3 regions of the Streptomyces pluripotens genome follow, and region 3 is predicted to be linked to each of the others. Evidence: riboswitches for the same ligand, from Rfam matches in the RefSeq annotation. Region 3 holds a riboswitch; each other region holds the start of a gene.
What was found. Region 3 has a riboswitch for cyclic di-AMP ahead of LK06_RS20280 (C40 family peptidase). Riboswitches for the same ligand answer to the same signal wherever they lie in the genome.
Positions count from the first base shown of each region.

Region 1: it holds a riboswitch for cyclic di-AMP, as region 3 does, so the genes downstream of both, LK06_RS28790 (M23 family metallopeptidase) here and LK06_RS20280 (C40 family peptidase) in region 3, are expected to answer to the same signal.
Region 2: it holds a riboswitch for cyclic di-AMP, as region 3 does, so the genes downstream of both, LK06_RS12750 (transglycosylase SLT domain-containing protein) here and LK06_RS20280 (C40 family peptidase) in region 3, are expected to answer to the same signal.

Region 1 covers NZ_CP021080.1:6,494,412-6,500,590, reverse strand. The annotation lists gene LK06_RS28800 (TetR/AcrR family transcriptional regulator) at 385-1,005, shown strand; gene LK06_RS28795 (SGNH/GDSL hydrolase family protein) at 1,144-1,929, opposite strand; gene LK06_RS28790 (M23 family metallopeptidase) at 2,222-3,133, opposite strand; cyclic di-AMP (ydaO/yuaA leader) riboswitch at 3,138-3,290, opposite strand; gene LK06_RS28785 (alpha-galactosidase) at 3,599-5,674, opposite strand; gene LK06_RS28780 (tyrosine-protein phosphatase) at 5,846-6,179, shown strand, end outside.
Region 2 covers NZ_CP021080.1:2,865,526-2,871,704, forward strand. The annotation lists gene LK06_RS12735 (ABC transporter ATP-binding protein) at 1-130, opposite strand, end outside; gene LK06_RS12740 (LolA family protein) at 165-1,364, opposite strand; gene LK06_RS12745 (polyprenyl synthetase family protein) at 1,599-2,609, opposite strand; cyclic di-AMP (ydaO/yuaA leader) riboswitch at 3,207-3,388, shown strand; gene LK06_RS12750 (transglycosylase SLT domain-containing protein) at 3,392-3,880, shown strand; gene LK06_RS12755 (HAD family hydrolase) at 4,079-4,891, opposite strand; gene LK06_RS12760 (FAD-dependent oxidoreductase) at 5,080-6,179, opposite strand, start outside.
Region 3 covers NZ_CP021080.1:4,469,512-4,475,690, reverse strand. The annotation lists gene LK06_RS20290 (M23 family metallopeptidase) at 1-501, shown strand, start outside; gene pcrA (DNA helicase PcrA) at 564-3,044, opposite strand; cyclic di-AMP (ydaO/yuaA leader) riboswitch at 3,307-3,477, shown strand; gene LK06_RS20280 (C40 family peptidase) at 3,534-4,481, shown strand; gene LK06_RS20275 (hypothetical protein) at 4,620-4,973, opposite strand; gene LK06_RS20270 (C40 family peptidase) at 5,399-6,179, shown strand, end outside.

The DNA of each region.
Region 1 (6,179 bases), 2.0 Mb from region 3:
CTCACCCCGCCTCTCGCCTCCGGCGCCGAAGGTCCGTCCCCACGTTGACAGGCCGGGGAAACGCTCCCGGCACTGACGTGCTGTTCAGTCATACTCGTCCCGGCACCCGCCCGCCCGCGCTCGCCCCGGAAGGCAGGACCGCTCCGGGCCCGAGCTGGGCGCATTCCCCGAGGAGGCCCCGTGGCCCCGCCCCGACGGGACGAACCCGCGCGCCGCCGGCCGCGCTCCGGTGGCGGACCGGCTGCCGGTGATCGCGTCACGCTTCGGCCGGTACCGGTGACTGGCCGCGGTGCGCCCGCCCACCGGGCGCCCCTGGACGGCCTGAACGTGCCTCGGGCGCCGGCCGCTTCGGCACCACCCACGACGACGGAATAGGGTGACCGCGTGGCGAGAGTGCGGTTGAGTGTGGCCGAGCGGCAAGAGGAACTCCTGCGCGCGGCCATCGAGCAGATCGAGGCGCGGGGTGTGGCAGCACTCAGGATCGCCGACGTGGCCGCAGCGCTCGGGGTGAGCAACGCACTGGTGCTCTACCACTTCTCGACGAAGGAGAAGCTGGTCGCCGCCGCGTTCGCGTACGCGGCCGAGGACGATCTCAGACATCTGCGCAAGCTGCTGGGACGACGGACCTCGGCACTGCGACGGCTGCGGGCCGCGGTGCGCTGGTACGCGCCGACCGGCCAGGCGAAGGGCTGGCGGCTGTGGATCGAGGGCTGGGCCGTTGCCCTGCGCGAGCCCGCCCTGCGGGAGGTCACCCGGAACCTGGACCGGCAGTGGAAGGCGGCGATCGCCGAGGTCATCACCGAGGGGGTCACGGTGGGGGAGTTCGCGTGTGCCGACCCGTCCGGTGCCGCGCTACGGCTGACCGCGCTGTTGGACGGGCTCGCGGTGCAACTGACGACGTATCCGGGCGCAGTGCCGCGGACTCGCGCCCGGGAATGGGCCGACGATGCACTGGCCCGCGAACTGGGTTTGGAACGGCAGGCGTTGACCGAGCGACGACGGTGAGCGCAGGCGCACCGTCCGGATACGGTGCGGCCCACAGCGACGGGATGCACGGCGACCGCGCCGTGCTGGACCACGCGCGTGGGCACGGCCGCGGGCCCGGACCACGCCCGCCCGGTCCGGGCCCGCGGCCTGCGGGTGTCACGCCACGGAGGCGATCCGCGTCCTGATGTCGTCGGGCGACAGCGCGCCCTTCGCCGTCACGTGATCGCCGGAGGACTCGCCGCGCAGCCGGCGGCCGATCCACGGCACGAGGAACTCACGGGCCCACTGGACGTCATCGCGCCGTACCTCCAGAGTTCCCCGGGGTGGCAGCGGTGGCCACGGCTGTTCCGGATCGGCCGGGACGTCGAGGCCGAGGACCTGGCCGGCGCGCAACGCCACGCGCGTGTGGCCCTCGGGGGAGAGGTGCAGCCGGTCGCTGTCCCAGGCCCTGCGGTCCTGCACGGACTTGAGGGACCACAGGTCGAGGACGGGGCAGCCGTAGCGGTCGGCGATGGCACGCACGTGTCCGTTGTAGGTGGCTATCTTGCCGCGCAGATGCTTGAGCACAGGGACGCCACGAGTGTCGAAGCCGGTCGTCACCATCACCGTGCCCGCAGCCTCGGTGAGCCGGACCACGGCCCGCTCGAACCGCTCGGCCACGTCGTCCGGGTCGGTACCGGGGCGGATGATGTCGTTGCCGCCCGCGCAGAGGGAAATCAGGTCCGGGGCCAGCTCGACGGCTCTTGGGAGTTGATCAGCCACGATCTGGTCCAGCAGCTTCCCGCGCACGGCGAGGTTGGTGTATTGGAAGTCGCCCTCGGGACGCCGGTCTGCGAGCAGCACCGCGAGCCGGTCGGCCCAGCCCACGAACGCCCCGTCGGGGCCGGGATCGCCGACGCCCTCGGTGAAGCTGTCCCCCACCGCTGCGTACGACCCGATCACTGATCTGTTGTCATTCTTCGAATCGTCAACCACATCGGACCATGATTCACCTCCGGATGTGACCTACGCGACCGTAGGCAGGGGTTGACGGGCGGTGAGATGAGCCACTCCCTGGTGTGGTGCGATCCAGGAATACGGCCACCTCTGAACGCGTTGAATGCGTGATCGCCGCGCCAGGGGGGTGCCGGAGGTATCGGAGGCCGGCCCCCGAACATCGGAGGCCGGCCCCCGGTTCGAGACCCGGGCGAGTGGTCCAGGACAGGAGGGTCGCGTAGCTGGGGCGGGAGATTCCTCAGCCCACTGCGACGCCGTGCTGGCGCAGGTACCCGACCGGATCGACGTCGGAGCCATAGTTCGGCGTGGTGCGGATCTCGAAGTGCAGGTGCGGGCCGGTCACGTTTCCGGTGGCACCGGACAGGCCGATCTGCTGGCCTTCGGACACCGTTTGGCCGGCCGAGACGGAGAGCTGGGAGAGGTGGGCGTACTGGGCGTAGTAGCCGTCGTTCAGCCTGATGACGACCTGGTTGCCGTAGGCACCTCCCCAGCCGGCCGCGACGACCGTGCCTGCGGCCACGGCCTTCACGGAGGTGCCGGTCGGGACGACGAAGTCGACACCGGTGTGGTAGCCGCTCGACCACATGCTGCCGGCCACGTGGTAGCCGGTGCCGATGGCGGCACCGGTCACCGGGAGGGTGTAGCCGGTGGAGGCGGCTGTCACGGCGGTGGAGCCGGATGACGGGGAGACCGGAGCCGCCTGCGACGTGGCGGACCGCGGGGCGCCCGGGGACGCTGAGGTCCCGGTGGTGTGCTGGGGGGTGGCGGACCCGGTACGGGCCTGCGCGCCGAGCGTGAGCCTCAGGCCCGGGTGGATCAGCGACGGGTCGCCGCCGATGGCCTGCCGGTTGTCGTCGTAGAGCCGGTGCCATCCGCCACGGACATGCTGCCTGTCGGCGATCACCGAAAGGCAGTCGCCGGGCTTCACCGTGTAGTGACGCACACCTGGACTCGGCTGGGCGGCCTCCTTCACCACAGTCGGAAGGGATCGCATGGCCCCGGCGGAAACGGACTGCGACGCGGGGGCCGCGTGCGCTCCGGTGGCCCCGATGAGCGGGAGGGCCAGCGCGGCCCCGCCGGTTCCGGCGGCAGCGACGGAGCGGGAAAGACGCTGGGTCTTGGGACGTCGGTGCTTACCCTTCGCGGGCATGGCGCATTCCTCTCCGGCGCCTGCGAGGTCAGCTGTCGGGTTCGGGCTGGAGCTGCCCGGCCGCGGTGTGCGGCTGCACCCCTGGCCTGTCACGGAGACCGGACAGGCAGTCGTACCTGGTGGGTCCCCCGCTCCTGCCGAACACGGGTCAAGTGTGGGGACTCCGGGCGGCGGCAGGACTCGGCGTTCCGTCCGGATTGGTGGCGAACGTAAGGGAGTGGGACGCACGGAAACAAGCAGCCGGTTCCCGCCGGTCACGAATCCGGTGATCAAAGACGGAAACCACCGTCACTCTCCGTGAATTCCCGCCGCCTACGTCCTTGCAATTCCCCTTCAAAACAAGCGAATTACAGAAACATGACACACGACGTACGGTCACGAATATGATGCTCCTCACGCAACGGCGCACCATGACCCCCTATTCCATGGCGAGTTAGAGCGAAGGCTGCAATTCGGGTAGAAAGCTCAGATGCGACGCAGACGGAGAACCGTCGCATCCAGGTCGCCACGCAGCCCGGTTCGCAGTCCGCCATGGAGCAGGACAGCGCCCCTGTGCACTTCGCCCGTTTCGCGGCATTCATAGGAAGCCGTCGGATCGAGTCCCCGCAACCGCAGCGCTGGAACCGGCTCGCCATAGCCCTGCGCCTGCAGCCAGGCCAAGATCACGACCTCCTGCCCCAGGACGTACTGGACCGCACTCAGCCCGCCCGTCGGGGGCCTGAGCCGGTACAGCTCGCCACGCTGGACCACCGGACGGATCCGCTTGTACAGCTCCACCCACAGCCGGGCCTCGGCCAGCTCCTCCGCACTCCACCGCACCAGGTCGCCACCCACGCCGAGCACCCCGGCCATGGCGCTGACGAAACGGAACCGCAGCGTACTCACCCTGCCGTTGAGCTGGGTATTCGGACTGTCCGTGACCCAGGCGGCCATGACCCGGGCGGGGTGGATCTGACTGAAGCCGTACTGAATGACCAGCCGGTCCAGTGGGTCGGTGTTGTCGGAGGTCCACACTTGGTCGGTGCGGCTCATCACTGCGAGGTCGATCCGGCCACCACCACCGGAGCAGGACTCGAAGGCGACCGCGGGGTGGGCCGCGCGCAACCGGTCCACCAGGGCGTACAGGGCACGCACGTGGTCCACCCACAGATGCTGCGGATACGGCTCCCCGGGCCAGCCGGCATCGGTGAAGCAGCGGTTGAAGTCCCACTTCACATAGTCGATCGGAGCACTCGACAACAGTGCGTCCAACTGCTCCCACAGATATTCCTGGACGTCCTCTCGGGCCAAGTTGAGGACGAGTTGATTGCGCAGCTCCGTCCGCTTACGTCCCATTTGGTATTGCACCCAGTCCGGGTGGGCGCGATAGAGATCGCTGTCCGGATTGACCATCTCCGGCTCGACCCAGACACCGAACTGCATGCCGAGTCCATGTACCTGGTCGGCGAGGGGCTTGAGGCCGCGCGGGAAGCGGTCGGGGGCGGCGGTCCAGTCACCGAGCCCGGCGCGGTCGCTGGTGCGGGCACCGAACCATCCGTCGTCCACCACGAACAGCTCGACGCCGATGCCGGCGGCCCGGCGGGCCAGGGCGGCCTGTTGCTCCTCGCAGATGTCGAAACCGGTGGCCTCCCAGGAGTTGAAGAGGACGGGCCGGTCCCGCTCCGCGTCGGGGATGATGTGAGCACGCTGGTACGCGTGCCAGGTACGACTGGCCCCGCCGAAGCCACCACCGCTCCACAGGCCCGCGAAGACCGGGGTGGTGTACGACTCCCCCGACCGAAGGAGCAGCAGGCCGGAGTCGTCGTAGCCGGCGCCACCGGTGATCTGCACGCGCGCGTCAGGGAGTTGGGCGACCGCGATGCGCCAAGAGCCGGACCAGCCCAGCGCACAGCCGTACACCTCGCCGTGCTCCTCGGTGGCATCGGTGTCGAGTGCGACCCAGGGCAGGTGCTGGTGGCCGGTGTGGCCCCGACGGCTACCGATGACCTTCTCGCCATAGGTGAGCGCCGAGGTAACGAGCCGGGACTCCGCCGCCCACCGACCGTGCAGCTGGGACAGCCGCCAACCCTCACGGTCGGGGAGCGTCCAGGTGGCGGCGTCGGCCCGCAGCAACTCCACCCCGGTGTGCCCGCCGTTCGCCAGGGTGACCCAGCGCTCGACGACATCACCGCGCATCCGGTAGTGCAGGGTGATCCCCAGCCCGCCGTCGTCGAAGCGGAGCCGCAGTTCTCCCCCTCCCCCGGCCTCGTACGACACGAAGCGCCACTCGGTGCCGCGCCGTTCCCTGGTGCGCGCGGACAGGGCGGGGCGGACGAAGCGGGGGCCGCCCTCGACCGGGTATTCCTCGCGGCCGTCGAGCGGGGACTCGAAGGGCCGGTAGACGGGCAGCGGACAGACCGCCAGCTCCTCGGCGTCCGCGAGCGCGATCCGCGGCCCCCAGTGGAGGTGCAAGAGTTCATCCGCCCCGGTGAGATGCAGCGCATAACTGCTGGCGGGCCCTGACAGGAGCCAGGTACGTCCGTCTTCGGCGATCTCCACCATCGAAACCCCACAGGTGTCAACAAATCCGACCGAGTCTGAACATCATCAGGCCGTCTCGCTCGCGTGGCAATGCCCTGTGGACAACTCATTGCCTGAGGAAATCGATGTCGTATGGTCGACAGTGCGCCCGTCGACGAGCCGCGCCGGCGGGGCCGATTGGGAGGAGCCCCCGTGACGCAGCAGGTCCCGTCGACCGAGCCGGAGCTGACCGGCGTGCGCAATTTCCGTGACGTGGGCGGACTGCCGACCGTGCATGGACGGCGGGTGCGCCACGGCATGCTGTTCCGCAGCGGGCACCTGGCGCACGCGACGGGGGACGACGCGACCTTCCTCGCCTCCCTGGGCTTGCACACGGTCTTCGACTTCCGCAACGCGGCCGACCAGAAGCTGGAGGGCCCCGACGTCGAACTCCCCGGCGTACGGAACGTGAACCTGCCCTTGAGTGACCCGGCGGACGGAGCCGAGTTCTGGAAGTTGGTCCGCGACGGCGACCTCAACCAGCTGC
Region 2 (6,179 bases), 1.6 Mb from region 3:
CCGGTGCACTCTCGGCACCCGGTCCCTCCGGGTGCCGTGCCTCCGGGCGCGGTGCTCCCCTGTCCGGCCTCTCCCCGCCGGCGCGTTCCCCACCGGGGCCCTCCCGGTCCGTGGCGGACGGTGCGTCCATCGGCTCCCCCTCGACTCATCGTGCTCGGGAAGGGTTACTTCCCCGCGTCGGCCGCCTTCACCAGGGCGCCCTTGGTCACCGCGCCGGCGTAGACCTTGCCGTCGTCGGTGATCAGCGCGTTGACCAGGCGGGTGGTGAGGACAGTGCCCTTGCCGAACTTGCCGGACACCGGATCGCCGAGCGAACCGAGGAAGCCGCCGAGGTCACCGCCCCGGGAGCCGGCCGGCAGGCCTCCCTTGGCACCGGTGTCGAAGGTGGCGATGGACGTCCAGCCCTTGCCGAGGACGTCGGCCCCCGGGGCGCCCTCGGCCAGTTCGCGGCCGGAGCCGCGCTCGTGCCGGGGTGCCTGGGTCCGCTGCTTCTCCTGCGTGACCTTCGCCCCCTCGGGTGGGGTGAAGTCGAAGGTGGAGGAGGCCGGCTCGGCGAAGGAGACCTGGGTGAAGCCCGCGTCGACGACCGCGGCGCCCCCGCTCTTCGGGGTCAACGTGAACTTCAGCGGCAGACCCGTCTTCGCGTCCACGACGATGCTGATCGCGCCGACCGTGGTGCCGGACTGCTTGGGCCGGATCAGCAGCCGGTAGGCATCGCGGCCGGCGATCCGCTCGGTGCCGTCGACCGTGACGGAGGTGGTGTCGTCCACCGACTTCAGCGCCTTGTCGGCGAAGTCCTTGGGCGTGGCGGGGGGCTCGGCCCTGTGGTGCTTGCCGGAGTCGGCCGCGGTGCCGTGGTAGACCTCGTTGCTCTTGCTGTCGTAGCCCCACACGTCCTTGCCGTCGTGGATGAGGCTGTACTCGGCGCCTTGCTCCAGCAGTGACACCTTCTGCCGGTCCGGGCCGTCGGCGGCGACGCGCAGGGTGTGCGTGCCGGAGAGCAGTTCGGTGAATTTGGACTGCGGGTCGGCAGAGGAGCCGTCACCGGAGCCCTTGGCCACCCGGGAGGCGATGCTGTTCTCCAGGCCTCCGAGGTTGGGCAGGCCCAGGTCGGTGTTGATCTTCACGGTGCCGGACAACTGCTGGACGTCCGACTTGGCGATCTTCTCGATGAGCTGCTGCGCGGTGATCTTCGGCAGGTTGGGGTCACCGGAGTCGGCGAGCGCCGGGACCAGTCCGATCGTGGCCGCTGCCACCCCCACCACCGCCACGGGGACGGCGTACCGGGCGGCCTTGCGCCGACCGGAGCCCGAGTGCTCGTCCCTCGCGGCGACCGCTGTTTCGTCGGAATCGTACGGTGCCATGTGTGCCTTACCTCCGTTGTCGGCGGCGGCCGTCCTCACGCTGGTCCACCTGAGCCGCCATTCTCACCCGAATCGGTGAGGAGTGGTGATGTCCCTGGTCTCCATCTGACCAGACCGGCCGTGAGGAAGCGTCAGTCCTCGGAGGCAACTCCGTCTACGCCTGCGGTATGACACGCAGGTGTGGCGGCTCGGGGTCCCGTAGGGGTCGTGCACGGCACCGTCCCGCGCGGGCCATCAGCCGGCGCGGTGCACCACCGCGTCGCACAGCTCCGTCAGCGCCGCCTTGGCGTCGCAGTCCGGCAGCGGCGCCAGGGCGGCCCGCGCCTCCTCCGCGTACCGGACGGTGTCCCGGCGGGCCTGTTCCAGCGCGGGGTGCGCGCGCAGCGCGGCCAGCGCCTCGGAGTGCCGGGTGTCGTCGCTGAGGTCGGAGTCCAGCAGTTCGCACAAGGCGACGTCCTCGGGCAGCCCCAGCCGGGCCGCCTGCTCGCGCAGGTGGAGCACGGGCAGCGTCGGGATACCCTCCCGCAGGTCGGTGCCGGGGGTCTTGCCGGACTCGTGGGAGTCGGAGGCGATGTCCAGGACGTCGTCCGCGAGCTGGAAGGCGACCCCAAGACGTTCGCCGTACTGGGTGAGCACGTCGACGACCTGCTCGTCGGCGCCGGACATCATGGCGCCGAACCGGCAGGACACCGCCACCAGCGCGCCCGTCTTGCCGCTGAGCACCTCCAGGTAGTGCTCGACCGGGTCGCGGCCGTCCACGGGACCTGCGGTCTCCAGGATCTGACCGGTGACCAGCCGTTCGAAGGCGAGCGCCTGCACCCGGACGGCCTCCGGGCCCAGGTCGGCGAGGATCTGGGAAGCGCGAGCAAAGAGGAAGTCACCGGTGAGGACCGCGACGGAGTTGTCCCAGCGGGTGTTGACACTGTCCACGCCACGTCGCACGGCCGCTTCGTCCATGACGTCGTCGTGGTAGAGCGTGGCGAGGTGGGTCAGCTCCACGACGACCGCGGACGGCACCACGCCCGGCGCGGACGGGTCACCGAATCGCGCCGCGAGCATGACGAGCAGCGGCCTGAACCGCTTCCCGCCGGCCCGCACGAGGTGCTGTGCGGCCTCGGTGATGAAAGGGACCTCGCTCTTGGTGGCTTCGAGCAAGCCTTCTTCGACAGCCACCAATCCGGCCTGGACATCGGCTTCCAGCGCCTGGTCCCGCACGTTCAGCCCGAACGGCCCGACGACGGTCACGAGAGGTCTCCTGTCTGCTGGTGCCTGCTGGCGATTACACGGTTTGTCGATAGGTCGCTGCCCTCACTCAAGTCAGCGTATCCGGTCCGGTTTCGATCACCGATAGCGCCCACCGGTCCAGCCCGGGCGGTATTGGATCATGATCGCTATGGTTTTGATCGGTTGATAAGAACGGACATTCGTTGACTTAGCGGCAATACATTCACTTTGTCGCGAAATGTGTGATAAGTGGAGTAACGCCCACACCGCCACCAGAGCCTCACATCACAGACCCCACCCTCACCCGGATCCGGATCCGGATCCGGTACGAATACCCCGAACACCCCGAATACCCTGAATACCCCTTGTCTGATTTGCTGCACTTTGCCATTTCGTGAGTTGAGTCACGCACCATCATCGTCCCACTCCGGCCGCCGACGCCCCTTCTCCCTCTACCCGTCGGCGAGTTGGGGGCAGACGGCCGAAAAGGATCAAGCACCCCATAACGCGCAGACCAAGGTCAAATAGTGCGTTGTGTGAATCCGGCACTTGTTCCCGACATGTGCCCTCGCATACGTTCCCGGCCGTCGGGCGGACGCCGAATCCTGCCGCCGCCCGCGTAACCCATCGACGAACTCATTCGTACGGCAGGAGCGGGGGACCCAGGTAAGTCGCCTGACCGGACGGCACATGCCGCACCGGAACGGCTAGGGGTGAAGCCGTGCCTCCTCCAGGGCACGGCCGGGCACCTCCCCGCCCGAACCCGACAGCTCACCTCGCAGGCGTCGGAGAGGAACTTCCCCATGCCTGCTGCCGCTCAGTACCGCCGTTCCCGGAACAACCGGCTCGTCCGCACCCTCGCCGTGCTCGGCACCAGCGCCGCCGTCCTCGCGGTGCCGCTCATCGGCGCCACGTCCGCCTCCGCGGCCACCGGTCCTGCCACGGCGGCGGCCACCACCATCGCCGGGTACCCGAACAACCTCGACGGCTGGATCCGTGAGTCCCTCGCGATCATGGCCCAGAAGGGCATCCCGGGCACCTACAACGGCATCTACCGCAACATCATGCGGGAGTCCTCGGGCAACCCCCGCGCCATCAACCTCTGGGACTCCAACGCCGCCGCGGGTACCCCGTCCAAGGGCCTGCTCCAGGTCATCGACCCGACCTTCGCCGCGTACCACGTGGCCGGCACCTCGTTCGACCCCTACGACCCGGTCGCCAACATCACCGCCGCCTGCAACTACGCGGCCGCGCGGTACGGGTCGATCGACAACGTGTACGGCGCGTACTGACAGCCGGCAGAGCGGCGCGTCGCCGCTGCCCCACCGGCACACCCCCGTTGCCCCACCGGCGCCCCACCACTGACGGACCGGCGCCCCACCGCTGACGGACCGGTGCGCACCGGCACCTGACGACCCGGTGCGCACCGGCTTCCCGTCGGACAGCGTCGCGCTGATGCGCCAGCCAGCCGGTCAGCTGGTTCAGCTGGTTCAGCCGGCGAGGAAGAGTCTTTCGAGGACGACGGCGACGCCGTCGTCCTCGTTCGACGAGGTGGTCTCGTCGGCCACGGCCTTCAGTTCGGGATGGGCGTTGGCCATGGCGATCCCGTGCGCGGCCCAGTCGAACATCGGGATGTCGTTGGGCATGTCACCGAAGGCCAAGGCCCGTTCGGGACCAGTGCCGAGATGCTCGGCGGCCAGCGCCAGCCCGGTCGCCTTGGTCACCCCGCGCGGCTGGAGTTCCACGGTTCCCGGCCCCGACATGGTGACCGTCGCCAGCGAGCCCACCACCGCGCACGCCACGGCCGCCAACTCGTCATCGGACAAGGTGGCATGGCGCAGCAGCACCTTGCTGATGGGTTCGCACCACAGGTCGTCGCGGCGTCCGACCCGCACCGCGGGCAGGGTCGGGTGGGGCATCCGATATCCGGGTTCGATGAGCGTGAGCCCGTCCACACCGTCCTGGTCGACGGCCGCGAACACCTGCCCCACTTCGGCCTCGATCTTGCCGAGCGCCGTCTCGGCCAGCTCGCGGTCCAGCCGGACCGACCACAGCAGGCAGTCGTTTCCGGCGTCGTAGACCTGGGCCCCCTGCCCGCACACCGCGAGGCCCGCGCAGCTGAGTTGGGCCAGCAACGACCGCACCCGCGGGGCCGGGCGGCCCGTCACGACGAGGTGCCGGGCTCCGGCCCGCGCCACCCGGGCGAGCGCGGCGAGAGACCGGTCGGAGACGGTGTCGTCGCCGCGCAGCAGCGTCCCGTCCAGGTCGGTCGCGATCAGTGCATATGCGGGGGTGGGTGCCATGATCAGAGAATACGGACACCGCAGCCCCGCCGACTTCACTGTTCTGCCGCGCACTTACGCACTGCTCGGCCTCAAGTGAGGCCCGCGAGCCCCTCGATGGCGGTGAGGTTGCGGTTGAACGCGTCGGTGAGCGGGGTGGTGAGACGCCGAAACGGGAGCCGTGCCCGGCCCAGGCGGCTTCGCCGCCTTCAGCCATGGGCTGCGGCCAGGTGCTCCGCCAGCCGCGGGGAGGCGAACTCGGTGCCGCAGACAAAGCGCATCACCGGGCCGTAGGAGGACGCCGCCGAGAGGCCGGTGAAGTACAAGCCCGGTACGGAGGAGACGTACCCGGGTCCCAGTTTCGGCGTACCGCGGCTCACCGCGAGCCGGGTGCGCAGTTCGTACCCGAGGAAGTCCATCGCCGCGATGTCAACGCGGTAGCCGGTGGCGGCGATGACGTGGTCCGCGGTGAGTCGCTCGGTCCGGCCTGCGTGCGTGCGGACCGTGAGGACGGGGGTGCCGTCCCGGGACTCGGCCCCCAGCACCCGCTCGACCTCGTGGACCTGCACCCGGTCCGTGAAGCGTTCACGCAGCCACCAGGCCCCGAGCGGGCCCAGGACCCGGCGGACCAGGTAGTGGCGGGTGGCATCGGGCAGGTAGCGGTAGGGGTGCGGGTAGTAGCTGAACGCCCACAGCGACCAGGCGCGTCCGAACGGGGACGCGGGCCTGAACCTGGGCTGTTTCCAGGGCGGGGAGCCAAAGGCGACCCGGCCGCGTCCGCGCGAGACGACACGCACCGTGGCGCCCGCCTCGGCGGCGAGCGCCGCCGTCTCCAGCGCGGACTGTCCCGCGCCGACGACGATCAGCTCCTTGCCCACGAAGCGGCTGAGGTCGTGGTGCTGGGAGCTGTGCGAGACCGGGCCCGTCGGGGCGGGTCCGCCGGGCGCCGCCACGGCCAGCTCGGCGGGGAGATGCGCGAGGCCCGACAGGCCGGTGGCGGCGACGACCGCCCGGGCCGTGAACGACTCCCCCGATTCCAGTGTGAGCGCGAAGCCCGCGTTGTCGGCGCGGTCCACCGAGACGACACGGACCCGTTCCAGGCCGGGGACGAGCTTCTGCTGGAACCACTCGCCGTAGGCGGTGAAGGTCTCCACCGGGATGATGTCCTCGTCGGTCACCAGACGGCGGGTTCCGGCCGCGTCGCAGTAATCGGCAAGGGTGTAACCGGACTGCGGGCAGTCGAGGCTGGAGGCAGCGGGCGTCGACTTGAGGAGCATCCCCTCGGGCATGTGGTCCCGCCAGCTCACCA
Region 3 (6,179 bases):
GACCGGGCGAGCCGCACACAGGACCGGATCGACCTCAAGGCGCAACAGGCACTGGAGAAGAAGAAGGCCGCCGCGGAAGCGGCACTCAGGGAACGGCTGCGCCCCAAGTTCGCGCTTCCGGTCACCCAGAAGGGGCTCAGCGCCTACTTCGGCCAGGCGGGCGTGAACTGGATGTCGGTGCACACCGGAATCGACTTCCCCGTCTCCTACGGCACCACCGTGATGGCTGCCACCGACGGCACTGTCAGCACGAAGTGGAACAGCGCCTACGGCAATATGATGATCGTGACGGCGAAGGACGGCACGCAGACCTGGTACTGCCACCTGTCCCATTACCGCGTGGCCTCCGGCGCGACCGTCAAAGCCGGCCAGCCGATCGCCTATTCAGGCAACTCCGGCAATTCCACCGGCCCACATCTGCACTTCGAGGTGCGGCCGGCCGGCGGAGCCGCCGTAGATCCGCTGCCGTGGCTGAGGAGCCACGGACTCGATCCCACCTAGGCCGCCACCCCGGGGCCCCGCACGGAAGACGTCCAGTGGAGTCCAGGGCCCCTGCCGGTGGACTACAGCTTCTCCACCGGGGCGTACCGGAGCAGCAGCCGCTTCGGCTTGGCGTCGCCGAAGTCGATCGTCGCCTCGGCGTTGGCACCCGTGCCCTTCACCGCGACGACCGTGCCGAGCCCGAACTGATCGTGGGTGACCCGGTCCCCGACGGCCAGCGCGACCACCGGTTTCTCGGTGGCGCGCCGTGTGGCGAACCCGGACGCCCCCGAAGCCGAGGAGCGCGAGCGGGCCGAGGACAGCGAGGCCGCGATCCCGGAGGCCGGGCCGGAGGACACCGGTGCCGCCGCCCCCGTCCGCTTCCATACCAGGTGGGCGGCCGGGATCTCTTCCAGGAAGCGTGAGGGCGGGTTGTACGACGGCTGCCCCCAGGCGCTGCGCATCGCCGAGCGCGTGAGGTAGAGCCGCTCCCGTGCCCGCGTGATGCCGACGTACGCCAGGCGCCGCTCCTCCTCCAGTTCCTTGGTCTGGCCGAGGGCTCGCATGTGCGGGAAGACGCCGTCCTCCATTCCGGTCAGGAAGACGACCGGGAACTCCAGGCCCTTGGCGGTGTGCAGGGTCATCAGTGTGATGACGCCGTCACCGTCGCCCTCGTCCGGAATCTGGTCGGAGTCGGCGACCAGGGCGACCTGCTCAAGGAAGTCGGCGAGTGTACTCTCCCGGTCTTCCCCGCGCTCCTGTTCGAACTCCAGGGCGACGGCCGCGAGCTCCTGCAGGTTCTCGATGCGGGTCTCGTCCTGCGGATCAGTAGAGGTCTGCAACTCAGCCAGGTAGCCAGTGCGTTCGAGGACCGCCTCCAGGATGGTGGCCGGCCCCGCGCCGGACTCCACGACGGTACGCAGTTCCTCCATCAGCGTGTTGAACCGCTTGACCGCGTTGGTGGAGCGCGCGGCCATGCCATATGCCTCGTCCACACGCTTGAGCGCCTGCGGGAAGCTGATCCTCTCGCGTTGGGAGAGGGCGTCGATCATCGCCTCCGCGCGCTCACCGATGCCCCGTTTGGGCACGTTGAGGATGCGGCGCAGTGGCACCGAGTCCTCGGGGTTGGCGAGGACACGCAGATAGGCGAGGACGTCCCGGACCTCCTTGCGCTCGTAGAAGCGGACCCCTCCGACCACCTTGTAGGGCAGGCCGACACGGATGAAGACCTCTTCGAAGACACGGGACTGTGCATTCGTGCGGTAGAAGACGGCGATGTCGCCCGCCCGGGCCTCGCCCGCGTCGACCAGGCGGTCTATCTCGTCTGCGACGAACTGGGCCTCGTCGTGCTCGGTGTCGGCGACGTACCCGGTGATCCGTGCGCCCTGGCCCGCGTTGGTCCACAGGTTCTTCGGGCGGCGGGACTCGTTGCGTTCGATGACCGCGTTGGCGGCGGACAGGATGGTCTGCGTGGAACGGTAGTTCTGCTCCAGCAGGATCGTCGTCGCGTTCGGGTAGTCCTCCTCGAACTGGAGGATGTTGCGGATCGTCGCACCGCGGAACGCGTAGATCGACTGGTCCGCGTCGCCCACCACGCAGAGCTCGGCGGGCGGGAGGTCGTGCTCGCTGGGGGGCGCACTCTCGTCGTGCTCGCCGGTCCCGACGAGCTCGCGAACCAGCGCGTACTGGGCGTGGTTGGTGTCCTGGTACTCATCGACCAGGACGTGCCGGAAGCGGCGACGGTAATGCTCGGCGACGTCCGGGAAGGCGCGCAGCAGGTTGACCGTCGTCATGATCAGGTCGTCGAAGTCGAGGGCGTTCGCCTCGCGCAGCCGCGACTGGTACAGGGCGTAGGCCTGGGCGAGGGTCTTCTCGAAGCCGTCGTTGGCCTGGGCGGCGAAGTCCTCCTCGTCGATCAGCTCGTTCTTCAGGTTGCTGATCTTGGCGCTGAAGGACTTGGGCGGAAAGCGCTTGGGATCGAGGTCCAGGTCGCGGCAGACCAGGGCCATCAGGCGCTTGCTGTCAGCGGCGTCGTAGATCGAGAACGACGACGTGAATCCGAGTTTCTTCGACTCCCGGCGCAGGATGCGCACACACGCGCTGTGGAAGGTCATCACCCACATCGCGCTCGCACGCGGGCCGACGAGCCGCTCGACCCGCTCCTTCATCTCGCCCGCAGCCTTGTTGGTGAAGGTGATCGCGAGGATCTGGCCCGGGTGGACATTCCGCTCGGCGAGCAGGTGGGCGATGCGATGGGTGAGCACGCGGGTCTTGCCGGAGCCTGCGCCGGCGACGATGAGCAGTGGCGAGCCGGCGTGCACGACTGCGGCACGCTGGTTCTCGTTCAGCCCCTGCAGCAGCGCCGCCGGGTCGAGCACGGGGCGCGGGGCTCCGCCGCGGTAGTGGGCGTCCCGGTCCTGCGGCACGTCGAACTTCCCGCCGAACAGATCGTCCGGAAGGGGCTCCGGAGCGTGATCGCCCTCGGGCGGTGGCGGGGGTTCCTCCTCGTGCCCGCGCGGGGGCTGGAGGTCCGCCAGGAAGCTGTCGTCAAAGAGGCTGCTCATCGCTCTACGAGTCTAGGGCGCCGCACCGACAACCGGTCGCCGTCCCCCGAACCCGGCCGGATTCCCGATGGGTCGATCTTCACCGCCCGGGCACCGATCAGCCCTTCACGCTGCGCAGGTACGTGATCACCCGTGCGCGAAACCATCCTCAGGTCACGGAAATGTATCGGACATACCGCTCACCAACCTTCACAGAAGTCACACGAGTTGGCTAAGTTGCCGTCAGGCCGCACGACCCCCTTCCGGCGAACGTCGCCGGGCCGCACGGCCTCCGCCGAGTCCGGCGCGCCCGCACGGGTGCCCGGAGCCGGGGACCCACCGATCCTGGGGTGAATCGGCCGAATCCCACCTGGGATGACGCCGTAGGGCAACCCTTCCGAAGCACCCGCCCGAACCCGACAGCTAACCCGGCAGGCGGCACATTGGAAGGAGTCGCCTCCCTTGGCGTCGCACCGCAAGACGCGCCCCGGCGGGACCCACGGAGCGGGTGTGCACACCCCCTCTCCCGCCGCTCTCGCCACCGCCACCCTCGCGTCGGTGGCCGTACTGCCCCAGCCGACCCCGGCGGCACCCGCCGGTGACGGCGGGCCCAGCCCGGAGGAGATCGAGAAGAAGATCGACGAGTTCTACCGCCGGCCCGACTCGGCGCCGGAGGGGGAAGCGGCGGCCCTGCAGCGGCCCCGGTCCGGCGAACCGCACGGGGAAGGCGCCCGGCGCGCGGGCCGGCGCACCAAGGCCCGTGACGGGCTGGGGCCCTTCGCGACCACCCAGGATTCGGCCACCGCTCTTCTCGCGGAGTACCCGCAGGATCACTTCGCCCAGAACCTGGTGATGAACCGGCTGGCCTCACGCGTGCGGGACGCCGCCGATCGGGGCAAGGCCACCAGGAGCCCGGAGACGCCGACGGCTTCGCACTACGACGTGAAGACCGCCAAGGCCGACGTCCAGCACAAGCTCGCCACCGCGCGTGAACTCCTGGGCCGCCTGGTGGCCCGGGAGCACGGACCGACGGCCGCGGCCGGACAGCGCGGTCGGGAGGATCCGGCGCCGCGGGGCCGCGCCTCCTCCGTCTCCCAGGCCACGCGGGCCGACAGGGCGGTCGTCTTCGCCCGAGCCCAAATCGGCAAGCCGTACGTCAGCGGTGCCAGCGGTCCTGGCTCCTACGACTGTTCCGGCCTCACCCAGGCCGCCTGGAAGGCCGCCGGTGTCACCCTCCCCCGTGGCGCCCGAGAGCAGGCCGCCGCGGGTACCCCGGTCTCCCCCGATGACGCGCGCGCCGGTGACCTGGTCTTCTTTCATGACGACTGCAGCCACGTGGGACTCTGCACGGGCAACGGCAGCATGATCCACGCCCCGAAGCCCGGCACGTACGTCTGCGAGGAGTCCCTCGACCACGGTGGCGAGTCGACCGTCCACCACGTGGTGCGTCCGGCCTGACCCCGCCGTCTGCACGTACCCGCGCCCATGCGCGTCGCGCGGGTACGGCAGGGTCTCCGAGCGCGCGGGGCGTCGCATCCGGTGCTCGCGGCCGGCTCGACGGCACGGGCGGGCGGCCGTGGAGTGCGCGGTCGAGTGTCAGGTCCACAGGACGGCGATGAAGATGTTCACCGTGGTCAGCAGGCCGACCAGCCCGAAGAGGCCCTTGTCGATCCGCTCCTCGTCGCGCTTCACATAGACCAGCCCGAGGATCACGATCAGCAGCGCCAGCTTCACACCAATCTTGACGGTGTTGACCGGATAGCCGTGGGCCTGGTGGAGGCCGACCAGGGCGACTCCGGTGACGAGCATGGTCAGGGCACCATGGAGCATCCCGGGGACGAACCGGGCCGTGCCCTGGCCTATCGCCTTCATCTGGGTGAGAAAACCGCCGAGTAGCGCCGCGATGCCGATGATGTGCAGGCCGACGAAGAAATGGATGAGTACGTCCATGGTGCCGGAGCCTAACCAGAGGTGCGCGGGCCGCCCTTCACCGGGCCCGCCCGGCGTCGGCATGGATCTTGCATCCATGCGCCCCTAGCACCCCACGCCTCCTGACCTCGCCACTTTCCGCATTTCGGTCACCGCACCGCGTGAAGCCGGTGCCTCCAGGCGGCTCGTGCTGTCACACAAGGTCACATCCTGATCCTTCAGAGCCAGTTCCGTACACGCGTTACCCACTCGTCACAGTGCGGCTTAGCGTCCTCCTCCAGGTGACCGGCTCCCCATCGCCGCCCGGGCCAGGGGCGGCAGTCGGACACCACCGCCGAGAAGGGCCCGGCGGCGGTCCGTTCCCCCTGTGCGGGGCGCCGCCGGGCACACCGAACGCTCGGTCGTACTAGTCCCATCCAGTCCCGTGAAAGGACGTGACGGTACAGGTGGCAGCGCACCGCAAGCCCCGGCAACGCCCGCTGGGCGGCCATACGGCCCGGACGGCCGCCACGCTCGCCCTCGCGGGCGCGGCCACCGCAACGGGCTTCGAAGGAACGGGGCACGCCGCACCACAGCTGACGCCGGCGCAGGTGAAGGCGAAGGTCGACAAGCTGTACCAGGATGCCGAGGCCGCCACCGAGAAGTACGACGGGGCCAAGGAGAAGGCGGACACGGCCCAGCGGCGGCTGAACACGCTGCGGGACGAGGCCGCCCGCAAACAGCAGAAGCTGAACTCGACCCGCGAGGCACTGGGCTCGATCGCGGCGGCGCAGTACCGGCAGGGCGGCATCGCCCCGGCCTGGCAGCTGGCCCTGTCCAGTGACCCCGACCGGTACCTGGACGGCGCCGCGTTCGCGGAGCGGGCCGGCGACCGACAGGCCGCCGCAGTGTCACGAGTGCGCACACAACTGCGAGAGGTCGAGCAGTTGCGCGGCACTGCGCGCGTCGAGCTGAAGTCGCTGCGGGCACGGCAGGCGGAGCTGAAACGGCAGAAGAAGACCATCACCAGCAAGCTCGACGAGGCGCAGAAGCTGCTCGCCCGGCTCAGTCCGCGGGAGCGGAAGGAAGTCGTCGGCGACAGCGCTACGGCCGGGCGCGCTTCCCGGGCGGCCCCGGGTGCCCGCAAGACGCTGGAGCGTGCCGGGTCGGCCACAGCTCCGGACGCGCGCGCCGCCGCGGCCATCTCCTATGCCTACGCCAAGCTCGGCAGCCCCTATGTGTGGGGCG